2 regions of the Mangrovibacillus sp. Mu-81 genome follow, and region 2 is predicted to be linked to the other one. Evidence: riboswitches for the same ligand, from Rfam matches in the RefSeq annotation. Region 2 holds a riboswitch; the other holds the start of a gene.
What was found. Region 2 has a riboswitch for cyclic di-GMP ahead of V6B33_RS06375 (anti-repressor SinI family protein). Riboswitches for the same ligand answer to the same signal wherever they lie in the genome.
Positions count from the first base shown of each region.

Region 1: it holds a riboswitch for cyclic di-GMP, as region 2 does, so the genes downstream of both, V6B33_RS19310 (EAL domain-containing protein) here and V6B33_RS06375 (anti-repressor SinI family protein) in region 2, are expected to answer to the same signal.

Region 1 is NZ_JBAJHU010000013.1:50,576-57,776, forward strand. It holds gene V6B33_RS19300 (helix-hairpin-helix domain-containing protein) at 1-319, opposite strand, end outside; gene V6B33_RS19305 (ABC transporter permease subunit) at 335-2,293, opposite strand; gene V6B33_RS19310 (EAL domain-containing protein) at 2,495-3,208, opposite strand; cyclic di-GMP riboswitch class II at 3,286-3,368, opposite strand; gene V6B33_RS19315 (DNA-3-methyladenine glycosylase) at 3,477-4,061, opposite strand; gene V6B33_RS19320 (DmpA family aminopeptidase) at 4,136-5,185, opposite strand; gene V6B33_RS19325 (CAP domain-containing protein) at 5,463-6,242, shown strand; gene liaG (LiaG family protein) at 6,444-7,201, shown strand, end outside.
Region 2 is NZ_JBAJHU010000002.1:571,031-578,231, forward strand. It holds gene V6B33_RS06350 (DEAD/DEAH box helicase) at 1-1,257, shown strand, start outside; gene V6B33_RS06355 (hypothetical protein) at 1,817-1,990, opposite strand; gene V6B33_RS06360 (single-stranded DNA-binding protein) at 2,010-2,384, opposite strand; gene V6B33_RS06365 (YwpF-like family protein) at 2,743-3,183, shown strand; gene V6B33_RS06370 (helix-turn-helix domain-containing protein) at 3,276-3,596, shown strand; gene V6B33_RS06375 (anti-repressor SinI family protein) at 3,630-3,773, opposite strand; cyclic di-GMP riboswitch class I at 3,799-3,931, opposite strand; gene V6B33_RS06380 (TasA family protein) at 4,323-4,982, opposite strand; gene V6B33_RS06385 (helix-turn-helix domain-containing protein) at 5,254-5,562, shown strand; gene V6B33_RS06390 (class D sortase) at 5,559-6,146, shown strand; gene V6B33_RS06395 (hypothetical protein) at 6,179-6,457, opposite strand; gene fabZ (3-hydroxyacyl-ACP dehydratase FabZ) at 6,768-7,201, opposite strand, start outside.

The DNA.
Region 1 (7,201 bases), on a different contig from region 2:
CCACGCAAGGGTCCATCCACACTCCGTATTTCTTCTCGAGCGTCAGGGTGAGGTCTTCCCCTTTTTCATTCTTAATCTCTTCATATGAATAGTATTGAAGATCTTCCACTACATTATGGGCCATGTTCGGACCGATTGAGGGGATTCTCTGAAAAATGGCCATCCCGACTAAATAACGCGCTCTCTCGAACGATAGATTCAATCTGTCACTCAATTCTTCAGGAGTAAGCTCATAAAGGTCGCTCAGTTTAATCTTTTCCCGGCGCAATGATTTTCTCTCTTCGTCTGTCAAGGGCAGCTTCGGTCTTGTACCACTCATATCCATTTCCCCCTTCTATCCTTTAAGATTATGCTGCTGAGTAAACTGGAAATCCTCCAATACAGGCTGGTATGTTTTCTTTTTCACCAGCTTGTGCTTTGTTTGGATAGGGGTATTGTCAACCAGTACCCCGACTTTCTGCTGCTGGATCTCCTTCACACCCTGTACGATGAGCTGCATGGCGATGATGGCGAGCATAAACGCAACAAGCGGAGCAACCGCAATCCAATATTTTCCGGTCATCAGTGAATACCTGGCAGAACTGATCAATCCCGCCCATTCGAATGTCCCCGATTTTGGCGGGTCAGGCATGTCGCCCCCGGTGATGATGGTTCCGCCCAGGAACAGATGGAATAATCCCATATGCACCAGTATAAGAAGGGTCTGAATGAATTGATTGCCGAATATAATGAATAATCTCGGTGCAAGATGAGGGAAGAGATGCGTCCAGAGTAAGTGCTTGTTACTGCCTCCAAGCAATTTCGCCGACAGCACAAAATCTTTCCTTCCTATCAGTTTCAGTTCATTCCCGATTAATACGGTCGTTAATGGCAAGACGAGGATAGTGAGTATGATGGCTTCATACATAAGACGCTCAAACATTGAATTATCCCATCCGAGCACTGGCAATCCCCATAAAACAGGTCTCAGCAATAAGTAAGCAATCAGGCTTAAAGGGAGGAAATGAATGGAGTCGACCATCCGATTGAGCCAATTCTTCTTGTTTTCTTTCAAGTAAAAGTGATAGACAACCCCTAAATAAAATCCTCCGACCACCCGTAATAAAGCGACAACCAGTGCAAATACTAATGTATACTTTGCACCGACAATCAACTGATCCAGAATGCTGTATCCATAAATATCCGAACCAAGGATCATTTCACCAAACGGCTTATGAGGAGGAGCAGAAATGATCCTTCCCTCTTCGTTTTGCATAAATTGAATGAATTTGATCGGCTTTTCTTTTAATATTGAATGACCAAAACTATATAGAATCATAATGATAAGCGCACTGCAGCCTACAGCAAACTTAGGGTTGTGCATATGCTGCCACCACAACCTTCTTAGCGTACCGAGCCACCCCCAGATCTTCCATTCAGTCCATTTCTTCTTATCTTTCTTATACTTCGTTTCATCTTCCATGCTTCCACCATTTACCCAAAGGTAGACCCCTTGATATAGAACAAAGAACGGGGTGAAAATAAGCATAAGGGAAATGGCAATCACCATCGGTCTGAAATCCTGGACAATGTAATATGTAATTCCTCTCATATTGAAGATTGTTTCAATCACAAACAAACTTGATAGCATTCCCCAGATAATGATTTTTCCGTGGTAGAAAAAGCTCGGTGATATGTTTTTCAGAACATGGGAGAACAAGATTCTCCCTTTGGACATCCCTTTACTCTGTGCAAATTCAATATGCGGTTTGATCAGTTCTTCCTCTGTAATCAATAATAGGATACGAAAGAATGAAATCATGGGAATGACCGAGAGTGTAATCATGGGGGCCAAATAGATTTTTTCCTCTCCCAATTCTGTAAATTGCATCAGCTCAAACCCGAATTTCTGAAAGATATATACGATAAGCAACTGGAGCAAGAAAGCAAACAACAGATCAGGAACTGTTTCCAGCATGTTCAGGAGCTTCTTAAGTGACGATGACAGCCAGCGGGGGAGAAATACTGTGATGACGGTTAACACAAATGCCAATAGAAGTCCTATTGCCAAGGCACCGCCTAATACCTGCAAGGAATACAGATACGGCTCCCAGAGCATCTCCATGAAATGTACAGTATATCCTTTATAAGAATAACTCCAGCTGTCTATATCCATAAATGCATAGATGAATCGGATGATTTCCTCGAAGTACCCGATAAAGTTATACAGCCCTCTCTCCCTGACAGCTTGAGGAGCTACGCTTATCGCCATGATTCCGAGAAGACCGAGAATGTAATAGAAAACCAATTTCATCGGAAACCTCATATACTTCATCTTCATTCCCCTTTTTTCTTTTTTCTACAGTCTAATCCATTTTTTGAATTATTTCAATTTTATTTCAATTATAACAATTCCTTACAAATGTTTGCCGCTATCCAATCATTCAGCTTTTTCAGTAAAAAGGAGACCGGGTTTTCAGTCCATCTATAACTGAAAATCCGGTCTTCTCCATCGTTAAGCAAGAAGCTGCTTACTGGGCCTTCCCAAGTAGTACCCCTGTCCAAGAGTGATTCCCAGCTCTTTGGCCACCAGCATATCTTCCTCCTGTTCAATGCCTTCCAATATGATCAGGGTATCGTTTCCATAAAATTGATTAAAGAAAGAGAGGAACCGCTGCTTCCTTTCACTTTCAGCCAGGTTTTTCGCAAAGTACCGATCGAGCTTGATAATATCAGGTTCAAATTCTATGGATTTTTTGATGGATGCTGTACCTTGACCGAAGTCATCAATCGCGTATAAAACGTCATAGTGCCTTAGGCTTTTCAATGTTTTCGCTAATAATGGGTTCTGCCAGAGCTCGTCCGGGGTGGACTCATTCAGCTCAAGAACAAGCCTCCCCCGCAGAGTGGGAAATGCGTCCATAAGATAATCAAAATACTTGTGAAAACTGGGATGTAAGATCGTTGTGACATACACATTCACGAACAGCTTCCCAATCTGATTTCGATTATGGAAGAATCCCTCGATTGCTTTGGAAATGGAGAGGGTATCCAGTTTATATAATATATTTGCCTTTATTGCAGACTGAAAAAGCTTTTCGGGATTCATCTTATGCGTATTCCGAAGCAGCGCTTCATATCCGTAAAGCGATTGAGTCTGTTCAATTGTGTATAAAGGCTGGTAATCATGATAGATAAAGTCATCTTGGAAAATCGAAAATATATTCATATAACCCCTGTACTCTCTTTATGGTAGGTTTTTGGAACGGTATAAGAAAAAAGACCACATGAAAGAACGAGGATACGTCCGTATGTGGTCGGTTGCGCTACTAGCTCCCCTGAATGTAAGCGCCCATCTATCATGTCAGGTTCACAGCTCCCAATGCGAAATTTATCATGTTATGTAGAATTAGGTTGCATTAAGTAAAATATACCATAAAACTAGTCCATTTGGTGTGTTTTTTCTTTATTTTTTAGAAAATTTAAAATACACAGTCTCACCTGGAGATATACGGGCTGCCCTTGACCCAGAAACGGTACGGATAATCCCTAGCTTCTCCCGTATTATCAATGCCGATTCTCTTGCCGCAAGCAATCTCATCTGGAGTATATCCCTCTGCGATGATAAGCGGAGGTTCTGTATAAAAACTTCCATAGTCCTCCATGGTGATTCCTAAGGCTTTCGTCAGTTTACCCGGGCCGCTCGTCCAATTTTTCATCGGCTGCCCTTTCCTTCGCTGCTCCATTAAACCAAGTCCCTCCAACGGTTCAACGGCACGTATCAGAATTGCATTCGGCACCCCGGGCGCTGCAGCTACGACATTGACGAGGCAGTGGGTATGCATGACATACGTATAAACACGGCCGGCTTCATGAAACATGATTTCCGTCCGTTTCGTACGACGGTTACCGAAGCTGTGGGCTGCCCTGTCTTCAGGTCCGAGATAAGCTTCTGTTTCAACAATGTAGCCTGAAGCGGTCCCTTCCTCTGTTTCTTTTACCAGCACACAGCCTAAAAGTGACTGGGAGAGTTCTAACGTCGGCTGATTGTAGAAAGAAAGAGGCAATGGTGTATAGTTCATCGTTTCACATCCTTTCCTTGTATCCTATCCTTATACTTCCACAATGCTTTCAGGAGAAAACAATATTTTTTCCATTATGTCTTTAACCCGGTCAGCACCTCCAACGGAATGGCTTCCACTCTCCTGCCACTTCTTCCTGACGTCGTTTCTGCCTTCGCCAGGGCATTCCATATTGCTTCCTCGACACAATCGACTGCCATTTCGAATAGCGTGGAGATCATCTCCCCATCTTCTTTAATGAACGAGTATGTCATCGTATTTTCTTCAGAAGGTTGATGTGGAATCTTGTGGGCAGTAGAAAAAGCAAGGACGATATCACCGCTTCCGTGCGCTGCATAAGAGCCGGTTCTGGAAAGACCGAATGACGCCCGTTTCGCCAGCCTCTTGAGCTGCCTTTCGTTCATAGGGGCATCCGTGGCCAAAATAATCATGATCGATCCATCCGGGATTTCCCGTTCTTCTTCCTTCTCAACAGGGAAGCGCAGGTCAGACCGACGTCCGAAATTCGTCACTACAAGGGCACCGACTGAGTAATGCTCATCATTAAATTTGTGTTTCCTGGAACTAGTACCGATACCACCCTTGTATCCTAAACAGAGCATCCCGGTCCCGGCACCGACGCACCCCTCTTCAATGAATTCTGAGTGAGCATGCAGAATGGCTTTCACGGCATCATTCGGGGCTACATGAAGTCCCCTGATGTCATTCAGATACCCGTCATTGCATTCCCCCACGAATACATTGACCGTTCCTGCCGTGTCGCCGATCTCCGGGTTTTCCTCCATCATATATTGAATCGTTCCCCTCATGACATCTCCGACAGAAAGGGTATTTGTAAGCATGACCGGACTTTCAAGCACACCCAATTCCTCGATTTGAATGGTTCCCGCCGTCTTGCCGAATCCGTTGATGATATGGGTGGCTGCGAAGACTTTTTCTCTGAAGACATTACCTTCATGAGGCAAAATAGCTGTCACACCCGTGCGTACAGCTTTCCCATCTCTATCCTGATAAAGTGTTTGATGCCCCACTTTGACACCTTCTATATCGGTAATGCTATTAGCTGGCCCCGCAGGATAAGAACCGATCTTCACTCCAAGGTCACGCAGTCTTTTTCTCTCCATGAAACTGGACACTCCTTTATAATCTACTCCTTTTATTATTCGGTTTTAAATGGGGTATTACCTTTTTCTCTTTATTATTCGGTGCCTGGCTCGATCCAGCCTTTGAGCCAGGCACCATTTTTTAACACATAAATTAACCACATCGTTCCATAGCCTGGCACTTGCACTCCCACATATTTCTCAGAATATCGCACTTGGAAGGTGCAAATATTAATAACTGTGGCAGCAATCCATAGCCATTCAGCCCGTGATAATAAATCATATGGAGGAAAGCAATTTGAAAAAACATCTTAGATTGATAAGCATATGTGCGATGGTCCCTTTGATGCTTTTAACAGCATGTAACAATAATGACGGCAATGAGAACCTTACAGGGACGCGAGACGTCAACTATGACCCTGTAAGCTACGGCAACGCAGATTATCCCAACGGAAATTCAGATCGCGGCAGAGCGGCGGATATGGGCGGTGCTAATGTAAATGACGGCAACCAGAATGCCCTTCACCGGTTCATGGCGCCGATTGATCCCAATGGAGAATTACGTGAGTTCACACATTTAGATCCTGGAGAAGATTTCAATCAGAACGGGGAAAAGAAAGCTCAACAGCCAAATAATGGACAGCCTGAGCCCCCGGCAAAACAGCCCCAGAAAAAAGCTCAAACCCCAGATGCAAGCGGTTTTGTGAAACAAGTCGTTGATTTAACCAACCAGGAACGCAAAAAGAATGGATTGGGTGCACTTAAGACAGACGGTGAATTATCAAATGTTGCTGAAATGAAATCAGAGGATATGAAAGATAAGGATTATTTTTCCCATACCTCACCGACTTACGGCTCTCCATTTGAGATGATGCAAAACTTCGGAGTTGATTATTCTTCTGCTGCAGAAAACATAGCTGTCGGGCAAGAATCTCCACAATCAGTTGTAAATGCCTGGATGAACAGCCCAGGTCACCGCAAAAACATTCTAAACGGCCAACTAACACATATCGGAGTTGGAATCGCTAAAGACAACAGCCAGGGTATTTACTGGACCCAAATGTTCATATCAAAATAATAGAAGCAAAAAGAAGGGCTGATTGCAATCGGTCCTTCTTTTTGCTTCTACTTACTTTTTTCAAATTAAGGTCCATTACTCACCGTCCTGTACGTCTTAAGACCGAGTAGAAATTAATTCTGTGGCGTCATTGTTGTGAAAGACGGCATCCATTACAATAAACTTATGATTTGGAAATACAAACCAAAGCGAGGGATTGGGATGAAGAATATTTTTGCCGTGATTATTGCATTGTTGGCTTTAGGTGCACTCTACATCATTTTAAATGATCAAACTTCACTGTTCGCGAAAGAAAATACATCAGGAGATTCCGTCAAGGTTACAAATGAGATCGATCGAATTGAACTGTTTCTCGAAAGCGGCGAGACGGAAATCATTCCGACTGATGATAATGAAGTAAAAGTTGAAATTGACGGTAAAGGAAAACTTACTTTGAAAGAAAAAGGAGATACAATCGAAGTTGTAGTGAAACATAAGTGGTATCAATGGATTGCCTTCAATCGCAAATCCGATGTCACCGTTTATCTTCCAAAAAAGTACGACCGTAATATGACAATTGAGCTCGGATCGGGAGAAGCTGTATTTAACGGCGGCTCTCAATCGAAACCCATGCAATTGGATGAACTGACGGTTAAGATGGGTTCTGGTGATTTGGAGCTTGCTCACTTCGATACAAATGTATTCCGTCATCATGGTTCTTCAGGAGATTTCACCCTTAATCATGTGAAGACAAAAGACGGGAAAGTCGAACTCAGTTCGGGAGATGTGGAAATTTCAAACTACGAAGGTCCGCTTAGCGGAGACGTTTCTTCAGGAGATCTATCTGTCATGATGCAGAAGATGGCAGGAGACATCGACCTTGATGTCAGCTCGGGTGAAGTCAATCTCGACCTCCCGGATGATGCAGGCTTCACACTGGATGGACGTGTGAGCAGCGGGGACGTCTCAACCAACTTTTC
Region 2 (7,201 bases):
CCGGCTTTGATCATTGCGCCTACCTCAGTTCTCGGGAACTGGCAGCGTGAGCTCAAGAAATTCGCACCGGATTTAAAGGTTCATCTTCATTACGGTCCTTCTCGTGCAAAAGAAGAGAAGTTTTCTGAACGGACAGCCGATATGGACATCGTCCTCACTTCTTACGGCTTGTCACATATTGATTTTGAAGAGCTGTCATTAGTGGATTGGAGCTCCATCTCACTGGATGAAGCCCAGAACATCAAGAATGCGAACACGAAACAGTCACGTGCCATCCGCAAGCTGACCGGGAAACACCATATTGCACTCACCGGTACACCGATGGAAAACCGGCTGTCAGAACTGTGGTCCATCTTTGACTTCCTGAACCATGGCTATCTCGGCGGCTTCACACAATACCAGAAGAATTATATTGCACCGATTGAAAAGGACGAATCACAGGAAAAAGTCCGAGAGCTTCAGGCTAAAATCAAACCGTTCCTGCTCCGCAGGACGAAGAAGGACCCTGAAGTCGAGCTCAACCTTCCTGAAAAAATCGAGCAGAAAGAATACTGCAGTCTGACTGCTGAACAGGCAGCCCTGTATGAGCAGCTTGTTCAGGAAACACTAAGCAAGATCGAGACATTGAGCGGGTTCGAACGCAAGGGATTGATTCTGCAGATGCTGAATCAATTGAAGCAGCTCTGCAACCACCCGGCTCTTTATCTGAAAGAACCGGATCCGAAAATGATCCTGACGCGCTCCGAAAAAATGCAGAAGTTGAAAGACATTGTGGAAACAGCACTTGAATCCGGAGAGGCTGTACTGATCTTCACCCAGTATATTTCTATGGGGGAAATGATCCAGGAGGTCATCAAAGAGGAATTCGCCGTCGATGTCCCCTTCCTGAATGGAAGCATGGCCAAAGGCAAGCGCGATGAACTGGTGGAGCGGTTCCAAAACGGGGATTTCCCTGTATTCCTGCTTTCCTTGAAGGCCGGCGGAACGGGATTGAACCTGACTGCCGCCAACCACGTCATCCACTACGACCGCTGGTGGAACCCGGCCGTCGAAAACCAGGCCACCGACCGGGCATACCGGATCGGCCAGCAGCGGTTTGTTCATGTTCATAAAATGGTGGCATCAGGAACACTTGAGGAAAAAATCGACGCGATGCTCGAAAAGAAACAGGCATTGAATGACGAGATCATCAGAAGCGACCAGTGGGTTACCGAGTTGTCCGATCAGGATCTGCAGTCGTTGTTGGTGCTGGAATAGAATAGCTAGGCAGGACCTCACCCGTTTAGGGAGGGGTTTTTTGCCGTTGGCGGCGGCAGAATTGGTCGCTTAGAAGATAGGTATCAATGGGACTTTCTAACGGATCTGAGGAGCGGGGACAGTTTAGAATAATTCTCAGGGGATCATATATTTCTGAAATGGATCGTATATTTGTCGAATGGATTATTTAATTGGAAAATGGATCGTAAATCCCTGGGAACGGCTCATAAATTTTAAAAATGGATCATATCTCAACGTTAGTCCTTGTTTTGACTCTGCACAACCATTGATAAACCACTCCACATATCCAATTCCAACAAAAAAACAGCCGGTTCCACAGGAAACCGACCCTACACGAAGACATATTGGGGAATTGCATTGCTACTTCACTACTTACTTACGATATTCTATGTCTAACGAGGCATGTTAGAGGGATGACGCGGTGACATGATGACAATTGGACTTGAGACAAATACGAATAGGTTGGACAGAAATTATATTTGTAATTGGATATGCGTTCTGAAGAGTTCTAAGGTGGAGCTATTATGCGAAGGATTCCTTAAGATGTGGTTTGCAGGACGGCTTTCGGATAATCATAGCCTTGTTCAAGTGCCGTGACCCGTTGTGACAGGTAGAAATTCTCGACGTTTGCCCTTGCTACTTTTTTGATCAGTTCTTCATTCAATTTTTCCAATCGGTCGATTCGCTGTTCCAGCGTTTGCAGGGTTGCCACGTGTTCCCCTCCTTTCCTTTTAGAATGGCAGCTCGACTGGTTCTTTTTCCGGGGCCGGATCTTTTTCAGACTGCGGCTTCGGATCAAGGAATCTGATCAATTCGGCGACGACTTCGGTGACATAGATTCGCTTGCCTTGATCATTTTCATAATTGCGGGTCTGAATCCGGCCCGTAATCCCGACGACCGAGCCTTTGCGGCAATATTTCTCGGTATTATCGGCAGCCTTGTTCCATAGCTTGCACAGGACGAAATCCGCATCCACTTGACCTTGCTGGTTTTTGAACTGGCGGTTCACGGCAACTGTCACATTGAGGACCGACCTTCCTTCCGCCGTTTTCCTCGCTTCAGGATCCTTGGTGAGTCTGCCCACCAGGGTTACTTGATTGATCACCTTCATTCAACACTCCTTTCTCTTTGGAATGTTTTCATCTTACACTCCCTCTTTCAAGCTTGTAAAATTGTAGATTTATCGAATCCGAAGCCTGATCACCCTTCAATTCGACAAATTGCCCTAGGGAGATTTCCCATTTTTAAACCCAAAAAAGGCCAAATATCAGAAATTGGACTTTTTTAACACAATTACATATTAGGGATTCCATTCCCTCTGTGATATAATTTTTTTAACTAGGCTTTTTACGATTTTTTTACCCGTAATCAGCAAGTGCACACGGACCTGCAACACGAACGAAGAGCTACAATCTTTTTGGGTACTGCCTTTCACTATAACCTTTTATGGGAGATGTTCGTTCATGAAAACCTTTAAAGTGATTTCACTCCAGGTAGTGGATAAAGAGGAACTCCATGATTTCGACATTGAGGACGGTCTGATCATCAATAAAGAGGATGGAAACAGCACTTGGCTTGTGGAAACGTATATGTCCCAGAAGCACCTCGAGTTTTTCCAAAAGGTCCAGCAGCAGAAGGATGATTTGGAAATCCAGGTCGTTATCTCGAACAAAGCCAATGACCCTGCCGCGTTCTTGACATCCATCCGCGGCATCAAAAAGATAAATGACCAGATGAGTATTTTATTTGAAGGAAAATTAAAGAAGCAGCGTAACGAATATGCAGAACTTCTATTGGACGACTTGGTTCAAAAGGGATATTCCGGTGATGAACTGGTGAAAGAATTCCGAGAAAAGATGGTGTCTAAGCCTCGCATACCGGCTACCTCAAAACCGAGTGTCTAATTTTGCGACAATATGTAAACTTCTTATAGAGCAGATGTTGACGGTTTGATATAATAAGATTATCGAAACGATTTTATAGGCAGGTGTCCACTATGATCGGAGCACGAGTGAAACGATATAGGCAGGAAAAAAGAATGTCAATGACAGAGCTGGCAGAAAAAGCCGGGGTTGCCAAGTCATATCTGAGCTCCATTGAACGAAACATCCAGCAAAACCCATCCATACAATTCCTGGAAAAGGTTTCTGCCGCTTTAGGCATTCCGATGGACGCATTATTGCATGATGATTCCGGGGATAATCCAGTCGATCGCGAGTGGATTAAGATCGCTGAAGAAGCGTCGGATTCAGGGATAACAAAGGAACAATTCCGCGAGTTTATCGAATTCAATAAATGGAAACTAGGTAATAAATAAAGTCTTGCAAGTGGATTGCAAGACTTTTTCTATTTATACGATTTTGTATCCAGTCGCTTCCATTTTTTTATGGCTTTGCAGATACTCTCTAATTTCTTTTTTTGAAATTCCCGCATCCAGTGCTTGTTTGACTAGTTCGATCCATTCTAAATCCAGTTCACGCTTCTCCAATTCCATTCCTCCCAAAATACAAGTATGTATTTCAGGCAATCCAGCCATCCTAGTCGCCTGATGAGTACTTTCTTATGTAAACCACTATCAAACTGCACTCATTTTCTTACCTTAGATCTGTGACTTTGCGTCCCTACCTTTCAATAGGTTTGCCTTTGTCTGACTAGCCCCTTTGAACTAAACTCATTATACTAATAAAAAACGGCTCAAACTGTTGTTTTTTGTCTTTTCTAATAATTAATTTTAAACATTTTTCCAACATGATTAGATGTTTATTGACAAAAGTTTAGGGAATTTCTTGTTATTGGTTGGATAATAGAAAAAAATGGAAGGTCTTATGTCGAAACATTACGAAAGCTTTTCATTTTTTTGATTGCGATATGCTTCCAATTTCTTCTTTAATGGAAGGACTTTATCATTAATATTCTGGAAAGTGTTGGAGTCGTAAAAAGAATGCTCCGTCAAATCATATCCACAGGATGGACAACTCCATTTTCCGCTTTCCGAACTGCTGAATGATGCTCTTGTACAGCGGGTGCATATTTTTTTATACATTTATGCCTCTTTCCTTTCTTTGAGTGGAAATTGTGGTAGTTTAATTTTCTTTGATGCAAATTTTCTACCTGTAACCATGTATAAGCTGAACCCGCTGATAAATAGAACCATTCCCATCAATAAAAACTTATAATAATCCGTCCCTGTATCAGGCAGGATACCCCCACCATTATCAACTGGAGTTACTGCACCATTCGAGCCTTCCACAAGGAAATTGAACTGAAATTCGGTTGAGAGACCCTGAAATTCATTCCCCAGTTCATATGGAATTTCGATTGAAATTTGCAGTGTTTCTGATGAGCTGCTTTCTAAAGCCCGGAGATCCAGCTTTTTAAAATCCTTTACCTTCCCCTCTGCCAGGATTGCTTTTCCATCACTGATTTCCAGAATTAATTCATTATAAAATTTCTCTGATCCCTTTAAAAATGTGTTAGAAAATAGATAACGAAAATCCTGTTTCCCTTTATTTGATATGGTGATTTCCCTGGATATTTTATCTCCCGGTTTAACATTCGTAAGATGGAACAAAACCGGAGATGGACTAATCGATATATCTACTTCCTTTTGTTCTTTGCTATTCTCTTCTGCTTGATAAGTATCAGGAGAAAACATAAACATTGAAATGATAAGAATGCAAAAGATTTTATTATATTTCTTCATTTAACGATCTCCTTTAGTTAGAATTTCAGCTTATCTCCTGTCTTATGTCTTATGTTCGTTTTAAAGAACTGTTAACTTCAGTATATTAGACTCGATATTTTTTTAAAAGTGGGAAATTTCTTTAAATAACAGGCAAACTCATGCATTTTCGTTCTTTATATCGAAAAAACTCTGCATTACTCACGTTTACGTTTTTTATAAAATACTATTTGTTCTATATAATGAAATTACCAATACTGTGAAGGGACTGAGTTATTTGGTAGGTGAAGTATTGAAACATTATCGCGATGAAAGGGGGATGACCATCAATGAACTGTCTAATCTTGCAGGAATCTCCAAGTCTTATATAAGTTCCATAGAAAGAGGATTGCAAAAAAACCCAAGCATCCAGGTCCTTCAGAAACTGGCAGATACGTTGAATATCTCACTCAGTCAATTACTTGAATGTAAATCAGAAGGATTTACGATTGATGAAGAATGGCTCCAGTTAGTTAATAAAGCGATTGAACAGGGACTGACTAAACAAGAGTTTCTCGAATACATTCATTTCATCCAATTTAAAAGGGAGCAGCGCATGTGAAGATCAATTTTATTAAGTTCTTGAGTATTGTCTTACTGGTCGGCGGCGGGTCCTTACTTGGATATTCCGGATATCATTTGACAGATCAAAAGGTACAAGAAAAGAAAGCATTGCAAGACGCACAAAATATTGTGAAAGCTTCCGGAAACGAGGAAGAAACATCAGAAAGTATTTCCTATTCCTTTTCGCAAGGTGATGTAGTGGGAATCCTCAATATACCCAAACTAAATAAAGAACTGCCGATTATTGAAGGGACGGACGGAGCAGAATTGGAAAAAGGGGTTGGTCACTATTCAGATACCAAACTGCCCGGTCAAAAAGACCGCATTTTTTTAGCCGGACACAGAGATACTGTATTTAAACGCATGGGGGAAATTGAAAGAGGGGATATACTTGAGGTTCAATTAAAATCCGGTTTTCATCAGTATGAAGTGTTTGAAACATTTATTGTAGAAGAAACCGATCTATCTGTCCTGAAGACCACGGCCCCTGATGAAATTTTGACACTTTCCACTTGCTACCCCTTTGAATACCTCTCAAGCACCGAAGAACGATACATAATCAACGCCCGCAAAATGAATTAAGCGTAGAAGCAATAAGCCTCTACGCTAATTTCTTACTGGTCCTTATTATCCTCATCCTTCATATCGAGGTCATCTTCCACTGCATCTTCTTCAGGCGTGTTCTGATCTTGTCCTGCGTCTTTGTCATTTTGCTGGTTCTGATCTTGTTCCGGATTCATGTTGTCATTTTCATCCTGATTATCTTCAGGCATTTCTTCTTCAACTGGTGCATCATCCTCCGGAGGCGGCTCCTGATCGTTCATGTTACACCCCACAAGAAGCATCGCTGCCAATGCTGATCCACTAAGGATCGATACTAACTTTTTACTCATGATGTATGACTCCTTTCACCTATTAGATTGTTGATGTAAGACCGCTATTAGTGGTCTTTCGTGGTTAGCTTTCCCTTAAAATTAATTTAGTTGCATGGATTTTTGAGTTTTTTTGGATTGGGTTGGATTGATTTTTGGTGAGAGGGTAGTATGTGTGTCCGTGGTATGTAGTATGAGCCTGCTCATTTGAACTGATCTGTGGCCTGGCTCAAATTCAAGTATTTCTAAACACCAGGCACAACCTTCCCAAAAACAAAAAAAGCCCCGCAGCAACCAAAAAGTCACCGCAGAACCGATTATCAAAAAAACCTTATTCTTCCTTCTCCCCAAGTGCAAACATCATTTCCAGTTCACACACTACTTCACCATCAACCGTCGCGACGCCTTTTCCTTTACCGATCGGACCTTTGAAACGGATCATCTCCACTTCCAGTCTCAGCTGGTCACCAGGCTTCACCTGACGCTTGAACCGGCATTTATCGATGCCGGTAAAGAATGCCAGACGCCCGCGGTTCTCTTCTTTCTTCAGCATGGCCACTGCACCGACCTGCGCAAGCGCCTCTACGATGAGAACGCCGGGCATGACAGGATAATCAGGGAAGTGTCCGTTAAAGAATTCTTCGTTTGCCGTTACATTTTTGATACCGATCGCTTTCTTGCCTTCTTCTACTTCCAGGATTCGGTCCACCAGCAAGAACGGATAGCGATGTGGAATGATGTCTTTGATTTCGTTAATATCAAGCA